3 regions of the Craurococcus roseus genome follow, and region 1 is predicted to be linked to each of the others. Evidence: predicted binding sites of a transcription regulator. Region 1 holds the regulator's gene; each other region holds the start of a gene.
The links. Region 1 encodes HrcA, which represses chaperone genes, less so after heat shock. Its sites were predicted from a motif close to GTTNGCACTCNCNNNNNGNGAGTGCNAAC; they were not measured.
Positions count from the first base shown of each region.

Region 2: the regulator HrcA is predicted to act here: its motif matches at 3,345-3,373, upstream of ABD067_RS22245 (DUF1178 family protein).
Region 3: the regulator HrcA is predicted to act here: its motif matches at 7,057-7,085, upstream of groES (co-chaperone GroES).

Region 1 covers NZ_BAAAFZ010000046.1:83,500-93,484, reverse strand. The annotation lists gene ABD067_RS15010 (FkbM family methyltransferase) at 1-1, shown strand, start outside; gene ABD067_RS15005 (DUF445 domain-containing protein) at 60-1,415, opposite strand; tRNA gene ABD067_RS15000 (tRNA-Pro) at 1,548-1,624, shown strand; gene ABD067_RS14995 (calcium-binding protein) at 1,790-2,419, opposite strand; gene ABD067_RS14990 (hypothetical protein) at 2,854-3,870, shown strand; gene ABD067_RS26450 (phosphatase PAP2 family protein) at 4,030-5,043, opposite strand; gene ABD067_RS14985 (hypothetical protein) at 5,042-5,209, shown strand; gene hrcA (heat-inducible transcriptional repressor HrcA) at 5,593-6,678, opposite strand; gene rph (ribonuclease PH) at 6,812-7,570, shown strand; gene ABD067_RS14970 (non-canonical purine NTP pyrophosphatase) at 7,567-8,202, shown strand; gene ABD067_RS14965 (endonuclease/exonuclease/phosphatase family protein) at 8,267-9,397, shown strand; gene ABD067_RS14960 (Bug family tripartite tricarboxylate transporter substrate binding protein) at 9,414-9,985, opposite strand, start outside.
Region 2 covers NZ_BAAAFZ010000078.1:8,569-18,553, forward strand. The annotation lists gene ABD067_RS22225 (cysteine dioxygenase family protein) at 1-572, shown strand, start outside; gene ABD067_RS22230 (rhodanese-like domain-containing protein) at 592-2,193, shown strand; gene ABD067_RS22235 (double zinc ribbon domain-containing protein) at 2,205-3,011, shown strand; gene grxC (glutaredoxin 3) at 3,051-3,308, shown strand; gene ABD067_RS22245 (DUF1178 family protein) at 3,421-3,948, shown strand; gene ubiG (bifunctional 2-polyprenyl-6-hydroxyphenol methylase/3-demethylubiquinol 3-O-methyltransferase UbiG) at 4,218-5,024, opposite strand; gene ABD067_RS22255 (aspartate kinase) at 5,183-6,409, shown strand; gene ABD067_RS22260 (NAD(P)H-dependent flavin oxidoreductase) at 6,418-7,485, shown strand; gene ABD067_RS22265 (GAF domain-containing sensor histidine kinase) at 7,648-9,018, shown strand; gene ispG (flavodoxin-dependent (E)-4-hydroxy-3-methylbut-2-enyl-diphosphate synthase) at 9,190-9,985, shown strand, end outside.
Region 3 covers NZ_BAAAFZ010000070.1:7,153-17,137, forward strand. The annotation lists gene pnp (polyribonucleotide nucleotidyltransferase) at 1-1,326, shown strand, start outside; gene ABD067_RS20980 (NAD(P)H-dependent flavin oxidoreductase) at 1,412-2,812, shown strand; gene ABD067_RS20985 (threonine dehydratase) at 2,799-3,776, opposite strand; gene ABD067_RS20990 (hypothetical protein) at 3,854-4,435, shown strand; gene ABD067_RS20995 (cold-shock protein) at 4,512-4,715, opposite strand; gene groL (chaperonin GroEL) at 4,971-6,611, opposite strand; gene groES (co-chaperone GroES) at 6,672-6,986, opposite strand; gene ABD067_RS21010 (usg protein) at 7,265-7,534, shown strand; gene ABD067_RS21015 (TVP38/TMEM64 family protein) at 7,568-8,281, opposite strand; gene ABD067_RS21020 (glycosyltransferase family 2 protein) at 8,278-9,051, opposite strand; gene ABD067_RS21025 (COX15/CtaA family protein) at 9,183-9,985, shown strand, end outside.

The sequences.
Region 1 (9,985 bases):
AGGCCCGCGGGGCCAGTCTGGCCGGGTCGTCCCGCGGCCCGGCCGGTCCGGCCTGCCGCCTAGAAGGCCACCCGGCCGAACACCGCGGTCAGCAGGGCGAACAGCGCGCCGCCGGCCAGGAAGCCCACCAGCGTGCCGTTCATGCGCACGTATTGCAGGTCGCGGCCCACGCGCAGCTCGATCTTCTCCGTCACCTGCTTGGTGTCCCAGCCGGCGACGACGCCTGCGATGAACTCCGCCAGCCGGACGCGCGCGTTGGGCAGCATCGCAGCCAGAACGCCTTCCGCCGCGCGGTTCAGCCGCTCCCGCGCCTTCGGGTCTTCGGCGAGCAGCGTGCCGATGTTGGCGAAGGCGCCCTCCAGCAGCGCCACGGCGCGGCCTTCCGGGTTGGCGGCGTCGGCCTCCAGCGCCGCCCGCAGCCGCGCCCAGGCGTCGCCGATCCAGGCGGCCACGGCCGGGTGGGCCACCGCGCGCCGCAGCGCCGCGCCGACGGCCGCGGCGCGCTCCGGGTCGTTCTCCAGCTTGTCGATCTCGGCCCGGAGCCACGCTTCGAAGGCGGCGCGGAGGTCGCTGTCCGTGGGCTCCACCCGCGCCAGCTCGCCGTTGATCGCGCCGAGCAGCCGCCGCGCCACGGTGGCGCCGGCCAGCCAGCCGATCAGCGCGCCGCCCTCCGCCCGCACGCGCGCCTCGATGGCCCGGCGGAGCTGGTCCTCCTTGGCGGACAGCACGCCGCGCATCTGGTTGATGGCGAGGTCGAACACCTCCTGGTGCCGCCCGCCGTCGATCAGCGCCTTGAGCGCCCGCGCCAGCACGCGCGCCCCGCCGGGGCCGCCGGCGAGCCGCGGCAGCAGCCGCGCCAGCAGGCGCCGCGCCCGCCCGTCCTCCAGGCTGGCGAGCACCTTGGGCAGCGTGGCCGCGAGCGCCTGCGCGGCCGGGCGCGAAGCGGCCGGGTCGGACAGGAAGCCGCGCAGGATGCCGGCGAGGTCGAGCCGCCCCAGCACGCGCCGCACCTCGTCCTCGGTGAAGACGTGGTTGGCGACGAAGCGGCCGAGTCCCTGGCCCAGCCGCTCCTTCTGCATGGGGATGATGGCGGTGTGCGGGATGGGCAGGCCGAGCGGCCGGCGGAACAGCGCCGTCACCGCGAACCAATCGGCGAGGCCGCCCACCACGCCGGCCTTGGCAGCGGCCTGGAGCAGGTCGGTCCAGTAGCCCGGCGGCAGCCAGTAGGAGCCCAGCATCACCGCCGCCATGAACACCAGCAGCCCGGTGGCGATGGCGCGGTGCCGGGCCAGCGCGGCGCGGAGCGGCGCTTCGGGGTCGGGCGGCCCCGCGGCGCCGGTGCCGCTCGCGGAGGAAACCGTGTCCGGACGGCGGGCGGCGTCCAATTCGATGGCTTGGCGGGGCAGGGACGACATGCCGCGGCAAGGTAGGCACGGCGCGCGTCGGTTACGAGGGCGGGAGCGGCCTTGCCCCGCCGCCGCGCAAGGTCTATAGCCGCGCACCCGCCGGGCCGGTCAATGCCGGCACCGGCGCGCCTTCCCGGCCGACGGAGCGTAGCTCAGCCTGGTAGAGCACTGTGTTCGGGACGCAGGGGCCGGAGGTTCGAATCCTCTCGCTCCGACCAGTCCGGGATGTTTGGAACCCTCGCAGGTCGCCGATCCTGCGAGGGTTTTCCTTGGGCGCCGCTACGGCGCTGTTCCATCCTTACCCGACGGCCGCCCTGATCCCCCGGAAAGGGACGGGTATGCCGGCCGCGCAGCGCGGGCCACGGCCCAGTCGCCGAGATCCCTCATCCGAACGGGGCGCCGTCCGCGCTTGCTGCCGGGGTGGCGCTGTGCAGGGTGATCTGGCTGCCGTCGTCCAACGTCACAATCGCCACGCCGCCGTTGGAGGCGAGGCTCACCGCCGACGCGCCCAGGATGACGAGTCGATCGAGCCCGCGCTCGAAGTCGGCGATCGTGTCGCTGCCGTCGCCGACCGTGTAGAGGAAGGTGTCCGCGTCGCCGCCGCCGCTCAACGTGTCGTCGCCCAACCCGCCCGCGATAGTGTCGGGACCCGGTCCGCCGACGATGGCGTCGTTCCCGGGCGTCCCGGGATGCGTCACCGGGCCGAGGTCGTTCCGGGGATCCTGCCCGGGGCGGCCTCCGACCACCGTCCATTTGCTGCTGGCGCCGTTGGCGTCGACGAACGAGAAGGACTGGATGGACCAACCCGCGGACGCGTCCGCCAGGGACGCGCCGCTCGACGCCGCACCAGGGCTCGCCGAAGGCTGGGCGGGGGCGAGCGTTTGCGCGCGCGCGTCGGGCACCGGTTGTGCTGGCGCGGGAAGCGGCATGGTCGGAACGGCGTAGCCAAAGTCAAAAACAGGTAAATGAAAATGCCCAATCAATGGAAAATCAAAAATCGCAATTCGCGTCACGGCTGATCCTCCCAGGGTGGGTTTTTGTTTGTGTGGCCCCGGCTGAACCGAAAAGGATATTGCGCCCACCTTGCAGAAGAAGCCAAGCCTTTGCCGCGAGCGAAAACCAATGCTGGATGCGGCCGGCCCCCGTGACGCCTCGAAGGGTTGAGACGCCTCCTGGAAAAACCGCCCCATTCCTCCCTGATCGTGGGCGCGCCGTTGCATGCGCCGGGCGCCAGAAGCGCCACGACCTCAACCACATGACGTGACTCGACCGATCCTTTTTAAGCCCGTTATGATCTTGCGTAGAATCAATGCTGCCGTCCTAATGTTCTGCGAGGATGGCGATCGGCCGACGCGTCGTTTGTAAGTGGGGCAGCAGGCCTTGCCTGCGCCACGGGAAGGCATGAGGTCGGTTCGTCGATCTCCTCTTGAAGGACCAAGGAGACGACATGGCGAAGTCAGGGAAATCCAAAGGTTCCAAAAGCCAGGACGGGAGCGGCAAACAAAGCGAGGCTTCCGGTGCGCAGTACGACGGCGGCGTGGTGGTCACCGGTACCATAGACGGCAAGATCCGCGACGTTGAGGTCGGCCTGATCACCGGCGACGTGACTCAGACCAACTCATCTGCCCAGAGCGCGAACAACACCTCGGTCGGCGGCGGCGGCGGGTCGCAAACGAACGGCCAGTTCGTCTTGCAAACCAACACGGTGGTCGCCGAGGGCGACGCCGACCTCGACATCACCATCCAAGGCAAGTTCAAAGGCGAGATCCGCGACGTTGAGGTCGGCCTGATCACCGGCGACGTGACCCAGTCCAACACCGCTTGGCAAGCGGCCGGGAACCTCTCGGTCGGGGGCGGCGGTGCCGGGGCTCAGGCGAACACGCAGATCGTCGAGCAGATCAACCATGTGTCGGCCATCGGCAGCGTCGAAGTGGACATGGTGTTCAGCGGCTCGTTCCAGGGCAAGGTCCGCGACCTGGAAGTCGGACTGATCACCGCCGACGTCACCCAGGCGAACCACGCCGTCCAGGGCGCGGCCAACATCGCCATCGGTGGGAGCGGCGGGACGCAAACGATCGTCCAGGGGGCGGGACAAGCCAACGTCCTCGCAGTTGTGGGCGACGTGGACATCACGCTCGTCTTCGAGGGCGACTTCAAAGGCCAGGTGCGCGACATCACGATCGGCGTCGTGACCGGGGACGTCAACCAGACCAACACCGCCGTCCAGGTCGGTATGAACGTAAGCGCCGGCCGCCACTCAGGCAGCCAGTCGATCGAGCAGTTCATCACGCAGACCAACGTGGTCGACGCGAACGGCGACGTGGATGTCGTCATCAGGTTCGACCCGGCCTACAAGGGCGACTACCGCGACATCGGGATCAGCCTGATGATCGACAACGTCCTCCAGTCCAACACGGCATTTCAGTCCGCCTCGAACGTGGCCCTGGACGCCGTTTGGCACTGAGCGTTCCCGCTCGCGGGCCGCAGGCGTGACCATGCCTGCGGCCCGCAACGCCTCGCGGCGAAGCAAGCGAAAGGGGGCGGCTCCCGGTCGGCCAGCCGGAACGGGCTGGCCTCCCCAGAGGCGGGCGCGTCGCGGGCGTCCTGTCCCGCCGGGTGCCGCCTAGACCGTCGCGGCCCTCTCGGCGCCGGCTCGGCCGCGGTGACCGCGCAACGGCTTCACGGAGGCGCGCTGCCCGGCACCTGCTGGAGCGGCCCGCATCAAACCGGACATGCGGCTTGGTCGGCTGGCTGCCGGGCGATGAACTCGCGCGGCGGGCGCATGCGCGAGCCGGGGCGGGGATGGACGGCGTTGCGCCCCCCGAACCGGGGGGGGGGGCCGGCGGCGGCGGCGGCGGGCGCGACGCGCGTCCTTCCGGGCGCGCCCGTCCCGGGGCCTCTTCCGGGGCCCCGCGGAGGATCCCGGCCTCCACGGCCTCCCGGCCGAGGAGGCGTCCGGGCCCGCGCGCCTTCGCCCCGAGCTCGCGGGCGCGGCCCGCGGCCGCCACGCCCCCGTCGGCCCCGACCGCCTCCAGGCCCCCCTGGGCCGTGCGCCGCCTCCACCCGAAGGGGAGGCGGGGGGGCGCCGCGCAGCCGGGCGGCGGCCGAGGCCGTCGTGCCGGGCCGCGCGGTCTCCTCGGCCGGCCGGACCTTCCCCCCGGCGCCGTGCCGCCCCCGGCGCCCCCGGCCGGCGGCGATCCGACGCGTCCGACGGGCTTCGACACAGGCCCACGCCCAGGCTTCCACCCAGGCCCCCACGGCTGCGCCGCCTGTCCGGGCGAAGCGGGGGCAGTTCCAGCCAGATCGTCGCGCAAGGCCAAGGCGTGCGCAACGTAGGCGGTATCCGACGGGAGCAGGGCGCCTTGGCCGAAGTGGACCCACGGCCCGGCGCAGGCAGCAAAGCGACCATCACTGTCGTGAGGATCGCCGCCGCGCAGGCGAGCAGCATCAGCTCATCGTTTCTGCCGTGCACGCGCAGGGCGGCGAACACGATTGTCGAAGACAGGAGCTGGGCCACGAGGCTGTCGTAGGCCGTGCGGAGCACCGAATTCAACGTCGGGTGGCTCCGGACAAAGCTCACCCAAGCGACCCAATCGAAGCCTACCGCTTCATCGAACCGGCTCAAGGCGGTGTCCATGAGCGGCAAGGCGGTTGTCGCGGCGAGATACGACAAGGTGCAGCCGGCGATGTTGAACGGCGTCTACGTGGCGATGAAGAAGGCGGCTTCGGCAAAGCGCGGCCTGCTCACCACGAACGACCAGAAGGCACCCGAGGCTCACAACACAGCGACCCCAATGGCGTAGTTCGACCAACCCGTGAAAACCACCAGCCCGGCGCCGATGTTCCGGACGAAGGCCAGTGCGGCCAGCGGCGCCACAGCGCAAACCGAGGCGCCATACTTAGCGGCGGGCGCACGCTCGAAACCGAGCAGCGCATCAGCCGGCACTTCCGCGGCTAAGGCTTGTGCTGCAGCATGAGGCATGCCCAAAGGCAAAACATGACTAAAGATAGAAAATCAACGGCGTTACTTCGGGTTCTAGATGGCAGGCGCGGTCGTAGTGGGGCGGCGTTTCTGATACGCGGGCGATGGCCGTGAGGCGGTGCTGCGGCGAGGCCGGTTGAGTCCCGGCTTCGGGCCGGGCAGGTCCATCACGGCCCCGTCCCGTCACCGATCCATTCTTTGGCCCTACCCCAGCATCCGCCCGATCACCCGGGCGGTGTAGTCCACCACCGGGATGACCTTGCCGTAGTTGATGCGGGTCGGGCCGATCACGCCGATGGCGCCGAGCAGGCGTTGGTCGCCGGCCTCGCGGCTGCGGAAGGGGGCCACCACCATGGCGAGGCCGGCGCTGTCGAACAGGCCGCTCTCGGCGCCGATGAAGATCTGCACGCCCTCGCCGCGCTGCGCGAGTTCGAGCAGGCGCAGCACCGTTTCCTGCGCTTCCAGGCGCTCGAACAGCGCCTGGATCTCCTGCACGCGCGCGGCTTGGTCGAGGTTCTGCAACAGCTTCGCCTGCCCGCGCAGGATCAGCGAGCCTGCGCCGCCGCCGCCCGCCCAGGTGGCGACGCCCGCCTCCACCACCTCGCGCGTCAGCGCGTCGAGCGCGGTGCGGTTGGCGGCGATCTCCTCGGCCACGCGCGCGCGCGTTTCTTCCAGGGTGGCGCCGGCCAGCCGGGCGTTGAGGTAGTTGCCCGCCTGCTGGAGCGCGCCGGGCGGCAGGCCGGGCGGCACCTCCACCACGCGGTTCTCCACCTGCCCGTCCGCCATCACCAGCACCACCAGGGCGCGGCCGGGGCCGAGGGCCACGAATTCGATGTGGCGGATGCGGCCTTCGGTCTTGGGCGCGACGACCAGGCCGGCGGCGCCGGCGAGGCCGGAGAGCATCTGCCCGGCCTCGGCCAGCGTGTCGTGCATGGAGCGGCCGCTGGCGGCGCAGCGGGCGGCGATGGCGTCGCGCTCCTCCTCGGCGAGGTCGCCGAACTCCAGCAGCCCGTCCACGAACAGGCGCAGGCCCCGGTCGGTCGGCAACCGGCCGGCGGAGGTGTGGGGCGCGTAAAGGAAGCCCGCTTCTTCCAGATCCGACATGACGTTGCGGATGGAGGCGGGCGAGAGGCCGAGCGGCAGCCGGCGGGACAGGGTGCGCGAGCCGACCGGCTCCCCGGTCTGGACGTAGACCTCGACCAGTTCGCGCAGGATGGAGGCGCTGCGCGTGTCGAGGCCGGCGAAGGAGGCCGCGGCCAGGCCCAAGGGCAGCTTCGGCGGCGGCGACATGCTGGTCGGGAATCCTCGTGGCACCGGGGCAAAGAGCTAGGAACGCGCCGCCGGGGGGTCAAGCGTCCCGGCCCTCCCCGCCTGGACGCGGCCCCTGCCGGCCCTATACCTCGCCGCCCTTCTGGAGACCGCCATGCCCGCCACCGACGCGCCCCCTTCCGCGCGCCCCGATGCGCGCCCCTCTGGCCGTACCGCCGACGCGCTGCGGCCCGTGTCCCTGGAGCCGGGCTTCTCCCGCCACGCCGAGGGCTCCTGCCTGGTGCGCATGGGCGCGACGGAGGTGCTCTGCACCGCCAGCGTCGAGGGCCGCGTGCCGCCCTTCCTGCGCGGCAAGGGCGAGGGCTGGGTCACGGCCGAGTACGGGATGTTGCCCCGCGCCACCCACACCCGCGGCGACCGCGAGGCGGCACGCGGCAAGCAGTCCGGCCGCACCCAGGAGATACAACGGCTGATCGGGCGTTCGCTCCGCGCGGTGACGGACCGCGCGGCGATGGGCGAGATGACGGTGACGCTGGATTGCGACGTGCTTTCGGCCGACGGCGGCACGCGCTGCGCCGCCGTCACCGGCGCCTGGGTGGCACTGCACCTCGCCTTCCGCCACTGCCTGCGGATGAACATCATGTCCGCCATGCCGCTGCGCGACCAGGTGGCGGCGGTGAGCTGCGGCCTGTGGGCCGGCCGGCCGGTGCTCGACCTCGACTACGCGGAGGACAGCAAGGCGCAGGCGGACGCGAATTTCGTGCTCACCGGCGGCGGGGGCTTGGTGGAGGTGCAGGGCACGGCGGAGGGCGCCCCGTTCTCGGAGGCGCAGTTGCTGGAGCTGCTGCGGCTGGCGCGGGCCGGCACGGCGCAACTCTTCGCGCGGCAGCGGCAGGCGGTCGGGCTGGAATGACGGGGCGGCGCAAGCTGGAGCGGGGGAATCGGCTGGTCCTGGCCAGCCACAACGCCGGCAAGCTGCGGGAGGTGGCGGCCATGCTCGCGCCCCACGGCCTGGAGGTGGTCTCGGCCAAGGAGGTGGGCCTGCCCGGGCCGGCGGAGACGGAAAACAGCTTCCTCGGCAACGCGGCGATCAAGGCGCTCGCCGCGTCGCGCGCCACCGGGTTGCCAGCGCTGGCCGACGACAGCGGCTTCTCCGTGGCGGCGCTGGGCGGCGCCCCCGGCGTCCGCACCGCCGATTGGGCCACCCTGCCGGACGGCACCCGCGACTACATGGCCGGGATGCGCAAGGTCGAGGAGCGCGCGCGGGGCACCGCCGACGCCGACCGCCGGGCGTGGTTCACCTGCGCGCTGGTGCTCGCTTGGCCGGACGGCCACACGGAGGGCTTCGAAGGCAAGGCGCCCGGCCGTTGGGTGTGGCCGCCGCGCGGGGACCGGGGCTTCGGCTACGACCCGATGTTCGTCCCCGACGGCCATTCGCAAACCTTCGGTGAGATGGAACCGGCGCTGAAGCATTCCATCAACCACCGGGCGCGCGCCTTCGCGCTGCTCGCCGAGGGCTGCTTGCCGTTGCCGGCGGCGGGGTGATGCCCCGCACACCCGCGCCGGATCGTGGGGCGTAGACTGGCCCTATGGGAGCGGAGGCGGCGCCATGCGCCTTGCGAGCTTCAACGTCGAGAACCTGTTCTCCCGCGCCAAGGCCTTCGACGCGGAGGACGGCGCGGCGGCCCGCAAGGCGCTCGAAGCCTTTGCGGCCCTCAACGCGCTGATCGCCGAGGCCGAGTACGGCGAAGCCGACAAGGACCGGATGCACGGGCTCTTGGAGACGCTCGGGCTGGAGCGGTCCGACGACGGCGAGTTCGTCCGGCTGCGGCAGAACCGCGGCGAGTTCCTGGTGCGGCGCCGGAGCGGCGTGCTGGACATCGTGGCGCGCGGCCGCGGCGACTGGACCGGCTGGCTGGAGCTGGAGCGCGAGCCGGTGGACGACACCGCCATGCGCATGACGGCGCGGGTCGTGCGCGACGTCGGCGCCGACGTGTTCGGCATCGTGGAGGCGGAGAACCGCCCGGCGTTGAAGGGCTTCTCCGACACCATCCTGCCGTTGGCGGACGGCGAGCCCTATGCGCAGGTGATGCTGATCGACGGCAACGACCCGCGCGGCATCGACTGCGCGCTGATGACGCGGGCAGGCTTCCCCATAGCCTCCATGCTCTCGCACGTGGACGACACGGACGACGCCGGCCTCGTCTTCAGCCGCGACTGCCCGGAGTACCGCTTGGACACGCGCGGGGGCCGGCTCGTGGTGCTGGTGAACCACTTCAAAAGCAAGTCCGGCGGGAGCCAAGCCTCCTCGGACCGGAAACGGCGGCGGCAGGCGGCGGCCGTGGCGCGCATCTACGGCCGGCTGCGCGAGGCGGGGAACGGGTTGGTGGCGGTGGTGGGCGACCTGAACGACACGCCGCCGGAGAACGCGGACGACCCGCTCGCGCCGCTGCTGCGCGACACCGACCTCGCCGACATCTCGGAGCTGGATGGCCACGACGACGGCGGGCATCCCGGCACCTACGGCGGCTCCACCGCGTCCAACAAGATCGACTACATCCTGCTCTCGCCGGCGCTCCGCGAGCGCGCCGGCGCGTCGGGCGTGTTCCGCCGCGGCATGTGGCCGGGCGTGCGGCCGGTGAAGTGGGAGACCTATCCGGAGGTGGACCCCCGGCAAGGCGGAGAGAAGCGCCACGCGGCCTCGGACCACGCGGCGCTCTGGGTGGACCTCGACCTCTGAGCCCCCCGTCCCGCCGCTAGCTGTCGGCGCGGATGTTGTTGGCCTTCACCACCTCGCCCCAGCGCGCGTGGTCGCGGCGCATGGTTTCGCCCAACGCTTCCGCGGTGCCGCCGCCGGGCTCGTCGCCCTGGTCGGTGATGCGCTTGCGCACGGTCTCGTCCTGGAGCGCCTGGTTCAGCGAAGCGTTCAGCTTCTGCACGATCTCGGGCGGCAGGCCGGGCGGGCCGAACAGGCCGATCCAGGCGGTGAACACGAAGTCCCGCAAGCCCATCTCGGCCGCCGTCGGGATGTCGGGGAAGGCCGGGATGCGCTTCTCGCCGGTCGAGAGGAAGCCGCGGAGCTGGCCCGCCTTGACGAAGGGCGCGACCACGGAAGCGCCGTCGAACATCGCGGAGAAGCGGCCGGCGATGAAGTCCTGCATGGCGGGGCCGCTGCCGCGGTAGGGGACGTGCTCCATCGGCGGGTTGCCGGCGCGGTTCCTGAACATCTCCATCGCCACGTGGGAGAGGCTGCCGGCGCTGGCCGAGCCGTAGTCCGGCCCGCCCCTGCCCTGCTTCTTCGCCCATTCGACGAACTCCGGCACCGTCT
Region 2 (9,985 bases), on a different contig from region 1:
TCCGCGACATCGAGGCCGCACAAGGCGTCACCCGCCCGGCGCTGGAAGCCATCCAGGGGGAGCTGATGCTGCTCGCCCGGCAGGAGCACCTCTTCCCCACATCGGAGTTCCCGCCGCCGCCCGGCGGGGAAAAGGGCGCCAACCGCTACCTTCTGCACGAGGACCCGGGCAACCGCTTCGCGCTGTACCTGAACGCGTTGAACCCGGGCAACGAGACCCGTCCGCACGACCACACCACCTGGGCGGTGGTGGTGGCCGTCGAAGGGCAGGAGCTGAACCGGGTGTACGAGCGGTTGGACGACGGCGCCGACCCGGAGCGCTGCTCCATCCACCTCCGCGCGGAGGTGATGGTGGAGCCGGGCCGCGGCATCTGCCTGATGCCGGACGACATCCACTCCATCCACACCGTCGGGGCCGTGCCGACGCGTCACCTGCACATGTACGGCCTGGCGCTCGAAAGGCTGGAGGACCGCAAGGCCTTCGACGTGGAAAGCGGCCGGGTGATCCCGTACAACCGCAACTTCATGAAGGGCAACGCGACGCCGGCCGCGGGGCCGTCGCCGGAAAGGTGAGGGCGCCCGCCACGCCGCCATGCGACGCATAGACGCGCCGACCCTCAAGGGCTGGATCGGGGACGGCCGCGAGTTGGCCATCCTGGACGCCCGCGAAGAGGGCGAGTTCGGCCGCTCCCACCTGTTCTGGGCCAACCCGTGCCCGCTGTCGCGCGCCGAGGTGCGGGCGCGGGCGGTGCTGCCGCGCCGCCCCGTCCGCGTCTGCTGCGTGGACGGGGGCGAGGGCGGCTTGGCAGAGCGCTTGGCGGCCCACTTGGAAGGGGTCGGCTGTTCCGACGTCTCGGTGCTGGACGGCGGCACGCCAGCCTGGAACGCGGCCGGCTACGTGCTGTTCTCCGGCGTCAATGTGCCTTCCAAAGCCTTTGGCGAGTGGGTCGAGCACGAATACGGTACGCCGTCCGTCGACCCGGCCGAGTTGGACGCCATGATGCGTTCCGGCGCGGACATGGTGGTTCTGGACAGCCGGCCGATGGACGAGTTCCGCCGCATGTCCATCCCCAGCGCCACGAACGTGCCGGGCGGGGAGCTGGTGTACCGCATCGGCGCCCTGGCGCCGCGGCCCGAAACGACGCTGGTGGTGAACTGCGCCGGCCGCACGCGCTCCATCATGGGCGCGGAATCGCTCCGCTCGGCGGGCGTGCCGAACCGGGTGGTGGCGTTGCGCAACGGCACGATGGGGTGGGAGCTGGCCGGGTTCCGCTGCGCGCGCGGCGGGACGGCGAGTTTCCCGCCCGGCGTCCCGGACGGCGCGGCGCTGGCGCGGGAGCGCGCGGCGGGCTTCGCCGCGGCGCGCGGCGTGCGCGAAGTGGCGGACGCGACGGCACTGCGAGGGCTGCTGACCGACCGTGAACGCACGGCGTACCTGCTCGACGTGCGCGACCCCGCCGAGTACGCGGCCGGCCGGCTCCCGGGCAGCCGTACGGCGCCCGGCGGGCAACTCGTCCAAGCGACGGACCGCTGGATCGCGGTCCGCGGCGCCCGGGTCGTGCTGGTGGACGACGACGGCGTCCGCGCCCGAATGGCCGGAGGTTGGCTCCGTGAAATGGGCGGTGGCTGGGAAGTCCACGCCTACACCGCCCGGCCGGAAGACCTGACCGAGCGCGGCCCGCCGCGCCCGGCCGAGTGCCCGGAAGCGGCGGCGGTGCCGGCGGTGGCGATCGCCCCGGCGGAGCTGTCGGCCTTGCTGGCGTCCGGCGGCGCGGAGGTGGTGCAGCTTTCGCGCTCCCTGGGGTTCCGCGAAGCCCACATCCCCGGCGCGCGCTGGGGCGTGCGGACCCGGCTGGCGGCGCTGGCGCCGTTCAACGCCGAAGGGCGCCCGTTAGTGATCGCCGCCGATGACGAGTGGGTGGCGCGGCTGGCGGTGCCAGAACTGCGCGGCCTGACCATGGCGCCGGTCCGGGTCCTGGAAGGCGGGATGGCGGCGTGGCGGGCGGCGGGGCTGCCGCTCAGAGCCGACCGGCACATGCCCACCGACTCCGAATGCGTGGATGCCTACCTCCGCCCCTACGACCGCAACGAGGGTGTGGAAGAGGCGATGCGGGAGTACCTCTGCTGGGAGGTCGACTTGGTTCGAGAGGTCGCGCGCGACGGCGACGCGCGGTTCGGCGGGGCGCGCGTTTGAGCGGCCCGGCCGTGCGATGGCCGTTGGCGATGGCGCGCGCGGGCGGCGTGCTGGTGGCGCGCGGCTTCCTCGATGCGCTGCTGCCCCCGCACTGCTTGTTGTGCGAGGCGGCGGTGGACGCGCAAGGCTCGTTCTGCGCCGGTTGCTTCGGTGGCCTGTCCTTCGTCACCGAGCCCTGCTGCGCCCGGTGCGGCGTGCCGCTACCTCGGCGCGCTGCGGCGGCCGCGACGGCCATAGCGGGCCGTGGCCTCCTTTGCCCGGGCTGCGCCGATCGGCCGCCGCCCTTCGAGGCGGCGCGTGCGGCGTTCCGCTACGACGCGGGATCGCAACGTTTGATCCTGCCCTTCAAGAACGGCGACCGGACGGAGCTGGCCGCGCCGCTGGCCCGGCACATGGCGCGCGCCGGCGCCGCACTGCTGGCACGGGCGGACCTGTTGGCGCCGGTGCCCTTGCACCCCCGCCGGTTGCTGGCGCGGCGCTACAACCAAGCGGCGCTCCTGGCGGGTCGACTGGCGCGCACGGCCGGGAAGCCGCACCTTCCCGACCTTTTGCGCCGCCGGCGCGCCACGCCGCCGCTGGGCGAGGCGGGCGCGGCGGAGCGGGCGGCGCTGGTTGCGGGAGCCTTTTCGGTGTCCCGGCGCGGGGCGGCGCGGGTCGCCGGCCGCCGGGTGCTGCTGGTGGACGACGTGCTGACCTCGGGCGCCACGACCGGGGCCTGCGCCGAAGCCCTCCTTGCCGCCGGTGCCGCGGCTGTGGACGTGCTGGCGGCGGCGCGGGTGCCCGATCCCAGGCTGGAAGCGGCCTCGGCCAAGCGGTGAACGCTTGATCCCCTTGGCCGGGCGGACAATCTGCTGCCCATGCCCAAAGTGGAAATCTACACCACCCCTTTCTGCCCTTACTGCGACCGCGCGAAGGCGTTGCTGGCGCGGAAGGGCGTCCATTTCGAGGAGTTGGACGCCCCGCACGGCTCGGCCGCGCGCCGCTCCGCCATCGAGCGCTCCGGCGGGCGGACCACCGTGCCGCAGATCTTCATCGGCGGCCGTTCAATCGGCGGTTCCGACGAGTTGGCGGCGTTGGACCGGGCCGGGAAGCTGGAAGCACTCCTCGCCACGTGACGGACCCGGCTACCGTTGGCGAAACAATATTTCCGTGCTGGCACTCGCTGCGCGGGACTGCCAACCTATATGCTTCCTCAGTTCGGCTCTCAGCCGGTCACAGGAAGGATAGATGATCCACTACCAGTTGCGTTGCGCCAGCGGTCACGACTTCGACGGCTGGTTCCGTGACAGCGGCGCCTTCGACACCCAGGCCAAGGCTGGTTTTGTGGAATGCCCGACCTGCGGCGCCACCGATGTAGCAAAGCGCCTGATGGCCCCGGCCATCCCGAAAAAGGGCGCGCGCCGCCGCAAGGAGGTCATGGCGTCGGCCACCGAAGAAGCCGCCTCTGCTCCGGAGCCGCGAGCGCCTGCCGAGGCGCCCGGAGGCGGCATGGTGTCCGGGCCTATCCCCGCGCAACTGGTGGCCTTGCTGCAACGGATGCGGGGCGAGGTGGAACGCAACTGCGAGTACGTCGGCCCGAAGTTTGCCGAAGCCGCCCGGCGTCTGCACAAACGGCAGCAGGAAGGCGGCCAGGCCGAGGGGCAGTCCAACCCGCGCGGCATCTACGGCGAGGCCACCGACGCCGAGGCCGAGGCGCTCCGGGACGAGGGGATCGACGTCGCTCGCATCCCCTGGATACAACGCGCGGACGGCTGACGGCCTTCCATAAGGCGGCTCGGGCGAACCGAGCCCAGTCGGGAGGTGCGGGGACGGGACGATGCCGGCGCGTGGCAGGCCGCTCCGGGTCCAAGGGTCTTTCGACAAGCGGGGTTTGACTTCCCGTTCGTCCCGCCTTCCCTCCGGCGACCCGACGAGGAGCACGCTGCCCTTCCCCCGCGATGCCGTTCATAAACGCGTCAAGGGCAGCCCGACCTAGCCGACGCCCCATAGGCGCTACGCCGTACCGAGCCTTCCGCGCGGCCGGATCACCGCGAAGGGCTTCTCCATCCTGGGTCCCTTGGTGCCGTCGTGGCGGCCTCGGCCCCGCCGCACACCGCCAGGGCGATGTAGTTGACGCCGAGGTCGCGGCTGGGGTGCCAGCGGCCGGACAGCACGTCGAAGGACAGGCCGGCGATGTCGGCGACCCGCAGGCCCGCGCCGCGCAGATCCGCGCCCAACTCGGCTGGGCGGACGAACATGCGCCAGTCATGGGTGCCGGCCGGGAGCAGCCGCAGCACGTACTCGGCGCCGACCTTGGCGAAGAGCAGGCTGCGCGTGGTCCGGTTGAGGGTGGACAGGAAAAGCAACCCTCCCGGCCGCAGCAGGGCCGCCAAGTGTCGGCAGAAGGCGGCGCGGTCGGACACGTGTTCGATCACCTCCAAGGCCAGGATGGCGTCGAAGGGCGGCTCGCCCGCCGCCAACATCGCTTCCGGCGTGCCCTGGCGGTAGGCGACGGAAAGACCCGACTTCCTCGCATGGGCCTTGGCGGCGCCCAGCACCTCCGCTGCGGCATCCAGGCCGGTGACGTCGGCGCCAGCACGTGCCAGGGCCTCGCTCGCCAATCCGGCGCCGCAGCCGACGTCCAGCACCCGCAGCCCGGCCAACGGCTTGGGCGCGTCCGGGTCGCGGCGGTTGGCCCTGGCGAGGCGCTCGATGATCCAGCCCATGCGCGCCGGATTCATGGCGTGGAGCGGCGCCATCGGGCCGCGCGGGTCCCACCAGCGGGCGGCGAACCGGTCGAATTTGGCGATCTCCGAGCCAATGGCCGTGCCGCCGCCCACCCCAACCGCCATGCCACACCCTTTCATCGTTCCGGGCCCTGTCATCCACCCCATGTTGCGGTGCGGCGACGGGGTCGGTATCTGTGCACGCTGTATTTGCAACGTCGGCCGGCCGCCGCAACCGCGCGGCGTGACCGGGGCAGCGCCGACGGGACGGAACGCCGAGAGCCATGGCCCGAATCGTGATGAAGTTCGGCGGCACCTCCGTCGCCGACCTCGACCGCATCCGCACCGTCGCGGGCCGGGTGAAGCGCGAGGTGGAAGCGGGGAACCAGGTCGCCGTGGTGGTGTCCGCCATGGCCGGGGCGACCAACCAGCTCGTCAGGTGGTGCCAGGACCTGTCGCCGCTGCACGACGCGCGGGAGTACGACACGGTGGTCGCCACCGGCGAGCAGGTGACGATCGGGCTGCTGGCCATCGCTTTGCAGGCCGTCGGCGTCGAGGCCCGCTCCTGGCAGGGCTGGCAGGTGCCGATATTGACCGACAGCGCCCACGGCAAGGCGCGCGTGGAGGGCATCGACGGCTCCGAGCTGGTCCGGCGCATGGAGGCGGGGCAGGTGCCGGTGGTGGCCGGCTTCCAGGGCGTCGAGCCCGAGCGGAACCGGGTGACGACGCTGGGCCGCGGCGGCTCGGACCTCTCGGCCGTGGCCTTGGCGGCGGCGCTGAAGGCGGACCGTTGCGACATCTACACGGACGTGGACGGCATCTACACCACGGACCCGCGCATCGTGCCCCGGGCGCGCAAGCTGGAGCGCGTCTCCTACGAGGAGATGCTGGAACTGGCCTCCGTGGGCGCCAAGGTGTTGCAGACGCGCTCCGTGGAACTGGCGATGAAGCAGCGGGTCCGGGTGCAGGTGCTCTCCTCCTTCGAGGACAAGCCCGGCTCCCTGGTGGTGGACGAGGACGAGATCGTGGAACAGCCCCTGGTGAGCGGCATCGCCTATTCCCGCGACGACGCCAAGGTGACGCTCCGGCGGGTGCCGGACCGGCCCGGCGTCGCGGCCCGCGTGTTCGACGCGCTCGCGGGGGCGAACGTGAACGTGGACATGATCGTCCAGAACGTAGGCGCGGACGGCACCACCGACATGACCTTCACCGTCGGCAAGGCCGACCTGGCCCGGGCGCAGGACGTGCTGGGCCGGGTGCGGGAGGAGCTGGGCTACGAGGCCCTGCTGGCCGACCCGGAGGTGGCGAAGATCAGCGTGGTCGGCATCGGGATGCGCAGCCACGCCGGCGTGGCGACCACGATGTTCCGCGCCTTGGCGGAGAAGGGCATCAACATCCAGGTCATTTCCACGAGCGAGATCAAGGTGAGCGTGCTGGTGGGCGCGGAATACACGGAGCTGGCGGTCCGGGCGCTGCACACCGCCTACGGCCTCGACGGGCCGGCGGGGTGACGATGGCCATGGACGCGCTCCCGACGATGACGGCGGCCGGCGAGGCCGCCCACCCCCCGGCCGCGGCCCGCGCCGAGCTGGACCGGTTGATGGCACGCGGGGCGGCCTTCCTGGGCAGCCGCTACGCCGTGATGGGCGGGGCCATGAGCTGGGTGAGCGAGCGCCATTTGGTGGCGGCGCTCTCCAACGCCGGCGCCTTCGGCGTGATCGCCAACGGCGCCATGGAACCGGACCGCTTGGCCGAGGAGATCGCCGGCACCCAGGCGCTCACCGACAAGCCCTTCGGCGTGAACCTCATCACCATGCACCCGCGGCTCGACGCGCTGGTGGACGCCTGCCTGGCGGCGCGGGTCGGGCACATCGTCTTCGCCGGCGGCATCCCGCCCGGCGCCGCCATCCGCCGCGCCAAGGAGGGCGGGGCCAAGGTGGTGTGCTTCGCGCCGGCCTTGTCGCTCGCCAAGCGGCTGGTCCGCGCCGGCGCGGACGCGTTGGTCATCGAGGGCTCGGAGGCAGGCGGGCACATCGGGCCGGTGAGCCTCAACGTGCTGGCGCAGGAGATCCTGCCGCACGTGACGGAGGTGCCCGTGTTCGTGGCCGGCGGCATCGGCCGGGGCGAGGCGATCCTGGCTTTCCTGGAAATGGGCGCGGCCGGCGTGCAACTCGGCACACGTTTCGTCTGCGCTAACGAGAGCATCGCCCACCCGCGCTTCAAACATGCCTTCATCCGTGGCGCGGCACGGGACGCGGTGCCGACCGTGCAACTCGACGAACGCTTCCCGGTGATCCCGGTGCGGGCGCTGCAGAACGCGGGCACGCGGCGGTTCATGGACCACCAAGCGGCGGTGCTGGCGCGCTTCACGGCGGGCGAGGTCTCCAAGGAAGCGGCGCAGTTGGAGATCGAGCACTTCTGGGCCGGCGCGCTGCGGCGGGCGGTGATCGACGGCGACGTGGAGAACGGCAGCCTGATGGCCGGCCAGTCCATCGGCATGGTCACGCGCGAGGAGCCGGCGGCGGCGATCCTGGAGGAGCTGATGGCGCAAGCGGCCGCGGCTATCTCGGCGCGACGGGGCGGCTAGGGCTCCCCGCCGCGCCGCGCGAGCCCGTCGCGCCGGTACGCACACCGCCGGGAACGCCACCGGAAAGAACGCCCGGCGCGCGCGGACGCGGGGATTGATCGTCCTCGCCGCTGCGCCGATAACCCCCACGCACGGCGGATGATCCGCCGCGTGGGGACGCCGATGAACGCCGATCAGACGACGGCCGCCGATGGCGCACCAGGGACGGACGCGGCCGTCCGGAACGAAGCCCGCTTGGCGGCGCTTTGGCGGACCGGCCTCCTCGACACCCCGCCCGAGGAGGTGTTCGACCGCCTGACGCGGCTCGCCGGCCGCCTGCTCGGCGCGCCCGTCATCCTGGTGTCCCTCGTCGAAGCCGACCGCCAGTTCTTCAAAAGCGCGGTCGGCTTGCCCGAGCCTTGGGCCACGCGGCGGCAAACGCCGCTCTCGCATTCCTTCTGCCAGCATGTCGTGGCCACTGGCGCGCCGCTTAGGATCGCGGACGCGCGCGAGGACCCATTGGTTTGCGACAACCTCGCCGTGCCCGACATCGGTGTCGTGGCCTATCTCGGGATGCCGCTCGCCACCGCCGACGGCCAGGTGCTCGGATCGCTTTGCGCCATCGACACCAAGCCGCGGAACTGGACGGCGGAAGACGCCGCCGCGCTGCGCGACTTGGCCTCCTTGGCCATGAGCGAGATGTCGCTGCGCGGCCTCGCCCTGGAACTCGAGGCTTGGCTCCGAGAGGAGGCCGCCGCGCGCGAAGCGGTGCGGGCCCGGATGGCGCGGGCACGGCGGCTGGAGGCGCTGGGACAGCTCGCCGGCGGCGTCGCGCACGACTTCGCCAATGTGCTGCAGGCCGTGCAAGGCGGCGTCCGCTTGGCGGCCGGGCGCCTGGACCGGGATCCCGCCGCCGCCCGCAACCTGCTCGACATGGTCGGCGGCGCGGCGAACCGCGGCGCTTCCGTTACACGCCGCTTGCTCGCCTTCGCCCGGCGGGGGGAACTGGGCGTTGCGCGGGTGAATCTCGTGGAACTCCTCGACGGCCTGGAGGAGATGCTGGCGCACACCATGAACGCGCCCGGCCTGCGTGTCGTCGTCGAGACGGAGCCTGGGTTGCCGCCGGTGCTGGCCGATCAAGGCGAGCTGGAAACGGTGCTGGTGAACCTCGCCACGAACGCGCGGGACGCCATGCCACGGGGCGGGACGTTCACCGTAGGGGCCGCGGTCGAGACGGTCGCGGACGGCGCCGTGCCGCACCCGGCCCGGCTGCGGCTTGGCCGCTACGTCCGGCTTTCGGCCATGGACACCGGCGTCGGCATGGACGCCGGAACGCTGGCGAACGCGGCCGAAGCCTTTTTCACCACCAAGCCGGAAGGCGAAGGCAGGGGCCTCGGCTTGGCCATGGCCCGCGAATTTGCCGAGCAAGCGGGGGGCGGGTTCGCCGTGGCGAGCGAGCCCGGGCGGGGGACGACCGTAACCTTCTGGCTGCCCGATGCGGAGGAGACCGGGGGAAATCCGGCCCGGTCGGCGCCCGAAGCCGGGAAGAGGTAAGAGCCGATGCCCTGGGCGCCGCTTGTTCCCGCCTTTGCGGCGACAGGCCGGGATCGGCCGATCGCAGTCCTGTGACAACCGCGCCCGCCCGCCTACGAAACGGGCGCCGCCGGTTGGGTCGGGGCGCCGGGCCTGCCATATTCCGGGCGAGCCACTGGGATTGTGAGGCGCATGAGCTACCGGCCATACCAGCAGATCGCCCGCAGGGCGTCCCGCCAGATCCGGGTGGGCAAGGTCCTCGTCGGCGGCGACGCGCCGATCAGCGTGCAGACCATGACCAACACGCCCACCGAGGACGCGGTGGCCACCATCGCCCAGATTCGCAAGTCTGAGGTCGCGGGGGTGGACATCGTCCGCGTGTCCTGCCCGACGCCGGAGAGCACGGCGGCGCTGGCCGAGATCGTGCGCGAGGTGAACGTGCCGGTCGTGGCCGACATCCACTTCCACTACAAGCGGGCGATCGAGGCGGCGAAGGCCGGCGCGGCCTGCCTCCGCATCAACCCGGGCAACATCGGCAGCGCCGACCGTGTGAAGGAGGTGGTCAAGGCGGCGCGGGACCATGGCTGCTCCATCCGCATCGGCGTCAACGCCGGCAGCCTGGAGCGGCACCTGCTGGAGAAATACGGGGAGCCGAACCCGGAAGCGCTGGTTGAGAGCGCGCTCTGGCACGCGGCGCACCTGCAGGACAACGACTTCCACGAGTTCAAGATCAGCGTGAAGGCGAGCGACGTGTTCCTGGCGGTCGCGGCCTACACCCAGCTCGCCGAGGTTTGCGACCACCCTCTGCACATCGGCATCACCGAGGCAGGGGGGAAACGCACCGGCACGGTGAAGAGCGCGATCGGCCTCGGCAACCTGCTCTGGGCCGGCATCGGCGACACCCTGCGCGTCTCCCTCTCGGCCGAGCCGGAGGAGGAGGTGCACGTCGGCTGGGAGATGCTGAAGTCGCTGGGCCTTCGGCACCGCG
Region 3 (9,985 bases), on a different contig from region 1:
CTCGAGGCCGACGTGGTGCGCAACGCCATCCTGGACACCGGCACCCGCATCGACGGGCGCGACACCAAGACCGTCCGGCCGATCGTGGCCGAGGTCGGCGTGCTGCCCCGCGCGCACGGCTCCGCGCTGTTCACCCGCGGCGAGACCCAGGCCTTCTGCGTGGCGACGCTGGGCACCGGGCAGGACGAGCAGATCATCGACGCGCTGGCGGGCGAGTACCGCGAGGCGTTCATGCTGCACTACAACTTCCCGCCCTACAGCGTCGGCGAGACCGGCCGCATGGGCTCGCCCGGCCGCCGCGAGATCGGGCACGGCAAGCTCGCGTGGCGCGCCCTCCGGCCGCTGCTGCCGGAGAAGGAGAAGTTCCCGTACACGATGCGCGTCGTCTCGGAGATCACCGAGTCCAACGGCTCGTCCTCCATGGCGACGGTGTGCGGCACCTCCTTGGCGCTGATGGACGCGGGCGCGCCGCTGAAGCGCCCCTGCGCCGGCATCGCCATGGGCCTGATCAAGGAGGACCGCGGCTTCGCCGTGCTGTCCGACATCCTCGGCGACGAGGACCACCTCGGCGACATGGACTTCAAGGTGGCCGGCACGGAGCAGGGCGTGACTTCGCTCCAGATGGACATCAAGATCACCTCCATCACGCCGGAGATCATGAAGATCGCGCTGGAGCAGGCGCGCGAAGGGCGGCTGCACATCCTGGGCGAGATGGCCAAGGGCCTGACCGGGGCGCGCGGCGAGGTGGCGGCCACCGCGCCGCGCATCACCGTCATCAACGTGCCCAAGGAGAAGATCCGCGACGTCATCGGCTCCGGCGGCAAGGTGATCCGCGAGATCACCGAGCAGACCGGCACCAAGGTGGACATCGAGGACGACGGCACCATCAAGGTCGCCGCCACCTCGCCGGAAGCCGCGCAAAAGGCGATCGACTGGATACGCGGCATCGTCGCCGAGCCGGAGATGGGCGCGATCTACAACGGCAAAGTGGTCAAAACCGCCGAGTTCGGCGCCTTCGTCAATTTCCTCGGCGCCCGCGACGGGCTGGTCCACATCTCCGAGCTGGCGCAGGAGCGCGTGAACCGCACGAACGACGTGGTGAACGTGGGCGACCAAGTGAAGGTGAAGGTCATCGGCTTCGACGAGCGCGGGAAGGTCAAGCTCTCCATGCGCGTCGTGGACCAGGCCACCGGCGCCGACATCACGGAGCAGGTCGGCGCCCGCCGGCCCCGCCAAGAGGGCGGCGAGGGCGAAGGCGGCGGGCCGCGCCGCGACCGGGGCGAGCCCCGCCGCGAGCGCCGCGAGCGTTCCGACGCCGCCGAGTAGGGTGGAATAGATGCGTGGCCGGGGCTGAAACCAATCCCGGTCACGCCACATTACTGACTATGTCACCGGATTCGGGAATGCCGGCGTGAAGGCCATCAACGCAATCCGCATGGGCGGTTCTGAAATCCTACCTCTGGTTGAGGGCGGCAAGGGCGTCGCCGTTTCCAATGGCGCGTCTTGCGGCGCTTGGGCTTCGGCGGGCGGCGTCGGGACTTTCTCTGCCGTCAATGCCGACAGCTACGACGAGGACGGGCGGATCGTCCGCCAGACCTACTCGGGCAAGACCCGGCGGGACCGGCACGAGGAGTTGGTGGCCTATGGCATCGCCGGCGGCATCGCCCAGGCCCGGGAAGCGCACGAGCGCGCCGGCGGCCAGGGCCGCATCCACGCCAACATACTGTGGGAGATGGGCGGGGCGGAGCGCGTGATCCGCGGCGTGCTGGAAGGGGCCAAGGGCCTCATCAGCGGCATCACCTGCGGCGCCGGGATGCCCTACCGCTTGGCAGACATCGCACGCGAGTTCGGCGTCTTCTACTACCCCATCGTCTCGTCCGCCCGCGCCTTCGGCGCGCTCTGGAAGCGCTCCTACAGCAAGACGCGGGAGTGGATGGGGGGCGTCGTGTACGAGGACCCTTGGCTGGCCGGCGGCCACAACGGCCTGTCGAACAGCGAAGACCCGCTGGTCCCGGAAGATCCGTTCCCCCGCGTGCTGAAGCTTCGCCAGCAGATGCGCGAGTTCGGCCTCGGCGACGTGCCGATCATCATGGCCGGCGGCGTGTGGTGGCTGGAGGAGTGGGAGGACTGGATCGACAACCCCGAACTCGGCCCCGTCGCTTTCCAATTCGGCACCCGGCCGCTGGTGACGCGGGAAAGCCCGATCTCCGACGCCTGGAAGCAGCGCCTGCTGGAGCTGAAGCCGGGCGACGTGCTGTTGCAACGTTTCTCGCCCACGGGCTTCTACTCCTCCGCCGTCCGCAACGGCTACCTGCGCGAGTTGGAGGAGCGCAGCGAGCGGCAGGTCGCCTACACCTCCGAGCCGGTGGGCGACCATGTGGCCGAGTACGCGGTCGGCCCGCGCAAGCGGCGCGTGTGGCTGACGGCGCACGACCGCGCCCGGGTGGACCGCTTCGAGATCGCGGGCTTCACCGAGGCCATGCGGACCCCGGACAACACCCTGGTCTTCGTCACGCCCGAGAAGTCGCGCGAGATACTCAAGGACCAAGTGGACTGCATGGGCTGCCTGTCCACCTGCCGCTTCTCCAACTGGTCGCAGCACGGCCCGGATTACAGCAACGGCCGCAAGGCCGATCCGCGCTCCTTCTGCATTCAGAAGACCTTGCAGGACATCAGCCACGACGGCGCGCTGGAGGACAACCTCATGTTCGCCGGCCACAACGCCTACCGCTTCGGCCAGGACCCGTTCTATTCGAACGGCTTCATCCCGACGGCCAAGCAGCTCGTGGAGCGCATCCTCACCGGGCGTTAGGCGGGAGCCCCTCCCCCAGCACCCAGCGGCGGAACAGCTCCAGATCGATGTTGCCGCCGCACAGCACCAACCCCGCCCGCCGGCCGCGCATGCGCGGCGCTTCTCGGAGGAGCGCCGCCAACGGCGCCGCGCCGGCCCCTTCGGCGAGGTTGTGGGTGTCCTGCCAATAGGCGCGGATGGCGGCGGCCATCTCGGCGTCGCTCACCGTCACGATCCGCGACGCGCCCCGGCAAATGATCTCCAGCGCCGCCGGGTCGGGCACCCGCGTCGCCATGCCGTCGGCCAGGGTGTCGGCGCTCGGCGTTTCCACCACCCGGCCGGCGGCGAAGGAAAGGGCGTAGGCCGGCGCCGCGTCGCTCTGCACGCCCACGATCTCCGTGCGCAAGCCGAGAAGGTCGCGTGCCAGGATGCAGCCGCATATGCCGCTGCCGAGGCCGATCGGCACGTACAGCGCGTCCAGCGGCGGCGCGCCGCGGAACAGCTCCAGCGCGTAGGTGGCGACGCCGAGCACCAAGTCGGGCGCGAAGGAGGGCGCGAACTCCAAGCCCTTCGCCGCGGCCACCCGCGACGCCTCGGCCCGCGCCTCGTCGAAGTCCGCGCCGTGCTCCACCAACCGCGCGCCCTGCGCCCGCATCGCGGCGTTCTTCTCGGCGCTGTTGCCGCGCGGGACCAGGATGGTGACGGCGACCCCGTGCCGCTTCCCGGCGTAGGCCAGGCTCTGCCCGTGGTTGCCCCGCGTGGCCGAGACGACCCCCGGCACGTCCGGGCGCTCCCGCCGCAACCGGTCCATATAGACGAGGCCGCCGCGAACCTTGAAGGCCCCGGTCGGCGTGTGGTTCTCGTGCTTGACCCAGACCTCGGCGCCGGCGCGGGCGGCGAGCAGTGGCCAAGCGATCTGCTGCGTCGGGGGGAACACGGCTCCCACGAGGCGGGCCGCCCTTTCCAGCGCCTGGAGGGTGAACACGGCGGCGGCGATCCCCTTGTCGGAACAACCTCGGCCCGAAGGCGTTGTGGCCGCGAAGGTTAGCGGAGGCGGCCGCCATGGCAATCGAAGTGAGAAGCGACCAGTGGACCGGGGAAGCGGCCGGGGGGCTGAGCACCTCCCCGCGCGTCTACGCCGAGTTCCCCGACCGGGGCGCCCTGGAGCGCGCGGTGGCGCAGCTCGAAAGCGCGGGCGGGTTCCAGCAAGACGACATGACGCACGGGCGCGCCAGTGCGTCGCCGCCGGCGGACAACGCGCGCCAAGTGCCGCCCGCGGACGAGCACCCGCTTAAGGCGGACGCCCGGAACCTGCGCCAGCTCGGGGTGGGCATGGGTAGCTTCGTGGCCGGTGCGGCGGCGGCGGGCGCGGTGGTGGCGACGGGCGGCGCCGCGTTGCCGGCGGTGGGCGCGGCGGCGGCGGCGAGCCTAGGCACGGCGGCCGCGGGCGAAGCGGTGGGCAAGAGCGCCGAGCCGGACACCGATGCCGATCCCGCCGACGCCAAGGACAAGCAGCCCCGGGCCATGGACGACCGGCTCGCACTCGGCGTGCGCGCTGGGACCGAGGACGAGCAGAAGAAAGCGGAAGAGATCCTGCGTTCCTGCGGCGCCACCCGCGTTTGGCGCGTGGCGCCGGAAACCTGAGCCGCGACCGGCCGATGCCAAGCATCGGCCGGTCGATCGGTTCGGCACGCCGGGGACGTGCCGGCGCTTCAAGGTTTCAGAGCGGCTTCAGGTTGGCGGCGGCGGCCTTGCCGCGCTCCTGCACCACGTCGTAGCTGACCTTCTGGTTCTCGTCGAGGCTTTGCAGGCCCGCCTTCTGCACGGCGGTGATGTGGACGAAAACGTCCTTACCGCCGTCCTGCGGGACGATGAAGCCGAACCCCTTGGTCGGGTTGAACCACTTCACGGTGCCGATCGCCATGCGATCCAGCCTCCTTCTCTCCGTTGGTGCCCGGGCGCCGATCGCCCGAGCGAGGCAACCGGGCAGTGGAACGGCTTGAGGGCGCCCGGAATCCAGAGGAAGACCAGGAAGGCACGGCAAGGCGAGCCAAGGCGGTTTGCTGTCCTATGGACGCAGATCGCGCCGGCGCTGTCAAAGGTTGAACGGCGTTCCGGATGCGAGAAGGGGCGGCCCTTTTGGACCGCCCCCTCCCTGGACCACCGACTTGCTGGCGGATCAGAAGTCCATGTCGCCCATGCCGCCCATGCCGCCGCCGCCGGCCGGCGCCGCCTTCTTCTCCGGCCGCTCGGCCACCATCGCTTCCGTGGTGATCAGCAGCGCCGCGACCGAGGCCGCGTCCTGCAGCGCCGTGCGCACGACCTTGGTCGGGTCGATGATGCCAGCCGCGATCAGGTCCTTGTACTCGCCGGTCTGCGCGTCGTAGCCATAGGCGTACTCGTCCTTGCGAAGCACGTCGCCGGCCACCACGGCGCCGTCCTGGCCCGCGTTCTCGGCGATCTGCCGAAGCGGGGTCTGGATGGCGCGGCGGACGATCTCGACGCCGACATGCTGGTCGTTGTTGTCCGTTTTGATGTCGGCCAGCATCTTGGACGCGCGGGCCAGGGCCACGCCGCCGCCCGGCACGATGCCTTCCTCGACCGCGGCGCGGGTCGCGTGGAGGGCGTCGTCAACGCGGTCCTTGCGCTCCTTCACCTCGACCTCGGTGGAGCCGCCGACGCGGATCACCGCCACCCCGCCGGCCAGCTTGGCCAGGCGCTCTTGCAGCTTCTCGCGGTCGTAGTCCGAGGTGGTCTCCTCGATCTGCGCCTTGATCTGCTCGCAGCGGCCGGTGATCTCCGACTTCTCGCCGGCGCCGTCCACGATCGTGGTGTTCTCCTTCTCGATCCGCACAGTCTTTGCGCGGCCGAGCATGTTCAGCGTGACGTTCTCGAGCTTGATGCCGAGATCCTCGCTGATCACCTGGCCGCCGGTGAGGATCGCTATGTCCTCCAGCATGGCCTTGCGGCGGTCGCCGAAGCCCGGCGCCTTCACCGCCGCGACCTTCAGGCCGCCGCGCAGCTTGTTGACCACCAGCGTGGCCAGCGCCTCGCCTTCGACGTCCTCGGCCACGATCACCAGCGGACGGCCGCTCTGCACCACCGACTCGAGCAGCGGCAGCATCGGCTGAAGGCCGGACAGCTTCTTCTCGAAGATCAGGATGTAGGGGTTGTCCATCTCCGCGATCATCTTCTCCGCATTCGTGATGAAATACGGGGAGACGTATCCGCGGTCGAACTGCATGCCTTCGACGACGTCGAGTTCGGTCTGGATGCTCTTGGCTTCCTCGACCGTGATGACGCCTTCGTTGCCGACCTTCTCCATCGCCTGGGCGATCATCTCGCCGATCTCGGTCTCGCCGTTGGCGGAGATGGAGCCGACCTGCGCGACCTCGGCGGAGGTGGAGATCTTCTTGGTGTTCTTCTCGAGCTCCGCGACGACCACGGCCACGGCCTTGTCGATGCCGCGCTTGAGGTCCATCGGGTTCATGCCCGCGGCCACGGCCTTGGCGCCCTCACGGACAATGGCCTGGGCCAGCACGGTCGCCGTGGTGGTGCCGTCGCCGGCGATGTCGTTGGTCTTCGAGGCCACTTCGCGCACCATCTGCGCGCCCATGTTCTCGAACTTGTCCTGGAGCTCGATCTCCTTGGCGACGGTGACGCCGTCCTTGGTGATCCGCGGCGCGCCGAAGCTCTTGTCGAGCACCACGTTGCGGCCCTTGGGGCCGAGCGTGACCTTCACCGCGTCGGCCAGGATGTCCACGCCGCGGAGCATCCGCTCGCGGGCGCCGGCGCCGAATTTGACGTCCTTCGCTGCCATGTTGCGTTACCTCGTCTCTCTGTTTCGGGGGGATTCGTCTCGGGGAAGGGAGACGGAGCGTCAGGCGGCCTTCTTCGCCGCGGCCTGGCCTTCGAGGATGCCCATGATGTCGGACTCCTTCATGATAAGGAGCTCCTCGCCATCGAGCTTGACCTCGGTGCCCGACCACTTGCCGAACAGGATGCGGTCGCCGGCCTTCACGTCGAGCGCGCGCAACTCGCCCTTGTCGTTGAGCGTGCCGGGGCCGACGGAGATGACTTCGCCTTCCTGCGGCTTCTCCTTGGCGGTGTCGGGGATGATGATGCCGCCTGACGTTTTCTCTTCCGCCGTGACCCGGCGGACGAGAACGCGGTCATGCAGGGGACGGAAATTCATGCGGCCCTCTCCTGATGTCTGTTCTTTGGTGGCTCTCTCCACTCGGGTGCCAGGGCCACGAAAACCGACCGCTAGCACTCCTTTAGGAGGAGTGCCAGCGATCTAGGGCAAGCACGAGGCATCGTCAAGGCGTCGGCAGCAATCTCGTTGCGCGAGTGCTAATAGGTTGAGTCACAAGGTTTTTCTTGTGCTGGGGCAGCACCCTCGTGCCATTCTTTCGTTCTGGAAGGGGAGTCGCCGGCGCGCGTCCGACCCAGGCGAGAAGGAAAAACGGTTTGTTGCAGCAGATCGAGGCCATCGTCCGCGTCCCGGATTGGCGGCTGACCACGGCCGAAATCCTCTACCACATGCCCGACCACCACGGCGTCCTTCAGACCTTCGTGTGGCAGAAGGTCGACCGGGCGCCGACCTTCCCCGAACTGACCCGCTTCCTCGACTTCTGGCGCCGGGAGATCGAAGGGCCGCTGCATTCTGTGCGCGTGGCGTCCTCGGCCCTAATCCGCCCGGCGGAGCTGCGCTACGCGGACGGGCAGTTCTCTCTGCACTGACGACGGCCCTTGTGGGGCCGGCGGGCGCGGGCCTCAGCCCTCCTCCAGGGTCCGCCCCGCCGAATGCCGCCGCAGCAGCGCGAGGCCGATGGCGACGGACACTGCGAACAGCCCGGCCGCGAGCCCGATCTGCCACGCCCCGTCCACCCGCACCCCCTTGCCGAGCAGGGCGAACACCGCCGTCTGCGGCAGGTAGCCGAGCGCTGAGGCTGCCAGGAAGGGCGCCGCCGCGATCCCGGCCATCCCCGCCAGCAGGTTGAGCGCCAAGTTGTTGCCGACGGGCAGCAGCCGCAGTGCCAAGGTGGCGCCGAACGGGCTGGCCGCCAGGGCGTCGCGCAGCCGCCGGAGCCGCGCCCCGTAGCGCCCGGCCAAGCGCCGCTCCGCCCAGGCGCGCCCGACCAGCCGCGCCCAACCGAAGGACAGCGCGCAGCCCCCGAGCTGCGCCAGCAGGGCCAAGCCGGCGCCCTCGGCCGCGCCGAAGGCGTAGCCGCCCAGGAAGGCCACGCCCTGCCGCGGCGCCCCGGCCGCCGTGGCGATGGCGCCTGCCCCGAGGAAAACCGCCTCCCCGAACATCCCTTGGTCGCGGACGTAGCGGTCCACCCAGTCGGTGCCCGGCGCCGCGCCCACCGCGCGCAGCACCAGCCCGCCCGCCGCCAGCCCTGCCGCCAGGAGGACCAGCTTGCCAAGCGCGCGGGCCGTCCGCCGCGTCCCGCGAGGAGGGGCGCCGGCCGCCTCGGCCCCGGTCAATCCTCCGGTTCCAGCACCGGGCGGGAAGCGCGGCGCTGCAACCAGGCCACCCCCGCCACGTCGAACAGGCTCACCGCCAAGCGGTCCAGGGTGCCGTAGTTCGACCGGCCGCGGAGGCGCGGGCGGTGGTTCACCGGCTCGCTCACCACCCGCCCGCCGGCGCGCAGCACCAGGGCCGGCAGGAAGCGGTGCATGTGGTCGAAGCGCGGCAGGTCGAGGAACAGGGCGCGGGGGAACACCTTCAGCCCGCAGCCGGTGTCGGGCGTCGCGTCGCCCAGCAGCCGCGCCCGCACCGCGTTGGCGACCAGGCTGGTGCGCCGCTTGACCCAGGTGTCCCGGCGCGTCACCCGGTGCCCGGCCACCAGGACGGCGTCGCCTTCCGCCTGCGCCCGGCGCAGCAGGCGGGGGATGTCGGCCGGGTCGTTCTGCCCGTCCCCGTCCAGCGTGGCGATCCACTCGCCCCGCGCCGCCCGGACGCCGGTGGCGATCGCTGCGGACTGGCCGCAGCTCTTGCGGTGCCGCAGCCGCCGCAGCGGCTCGCCGCCCTCTTCCGGCAGCCCTTCCGCCGCCTCCCGCAGCGCCGCGGGCGTGCCGTCGGTGGAACCGTCGTCCACGTAGACGATCTCGTGCGGGATCGCGGCCAGGGCGGCTTCTATCTCGGCGACCAGCGGCGCGATGTTGGGCGCTTCGTTCCGCACGGGGACGACCACGGAAACGAGGGGAGGAAAGGCGGCCGGGCGGGGCGCCGTGGCGGCGGTCTCCGCCGGCATCGCCGCGTGCAGTCGGCCGGGCATGGTCGGAGGCGGGTAGCAGCCCCGCCCACCGGCAGCAAGCCGACGCGCCCCCCCGACGCACGTGGCCGTCCGCTGCGCACGGGGCCGCGCCGCCCTATATTGCCGCCATGCCTTTCGACGACGCACACGCCGCCGCTGCGACCGGGACGGACCGCGCCGACGGCGCCCGCGCGGTCGGCCGCTGGCTCCTGGTCGTCGCGGCCATGGTCTGGATCATGGTCGCGCTCGGCGGCGCCACGCGCTTGTCGGGCTCCGGGCTGTCCATCATGGAATGGGCGCCGATCATGGGCACGCTGCCGCCGTTGTCCGACGCGGAGTGGCAGCGCCTCTACGACCTGTACCGCACCATCCCCCAGTACGCCCTGGTGAACCAGGGCTTCGGAATGGAGGGCTTCAAGCGGATCTTCTGGCTGGAGTGGGCGCACCGCTTCTGGGGGCGGGCCATCGGCCTCGTCTACGCCGGCGGGCTGCTTTGGTTCTGGCTGCGCGGGCGCATCCCCGCCGGGCTGAAGCCGCGCCTGCTGCTGCTGTTGGCGCTGGGCGGCATGCAGGGCGCGGTGGGCTGGTTCATGGTCGCCTCCGGCTTCGACGCCGACCGCACCGCGGTTTCGCCCTGGCGGTTGGTGGCGCATCTCGGCCTAGCCCTCGCCCTCTACGCCGCGCTGCTCTGGACCGCGCTCGGGCTGCTCGCGCGGCGAGACGGGCCGCGGTCCCCGGACGCGGTCCCGGCGTGGAGGAGCGTGCGCCGGCAGGTTCAGGCGTCGGTTTGGCTGCTTGTCGCGGCGATGCTGGCCGGCGGCTTCACCGCGGGCATCCGCGCCGGTCTCGACTACAACACCTTCCCGCTGATGGACGGGCGCCTCGTGCCGGAGGGCTACTGGCGCTTGGAACCGGCGTGGTTGAACCTCGC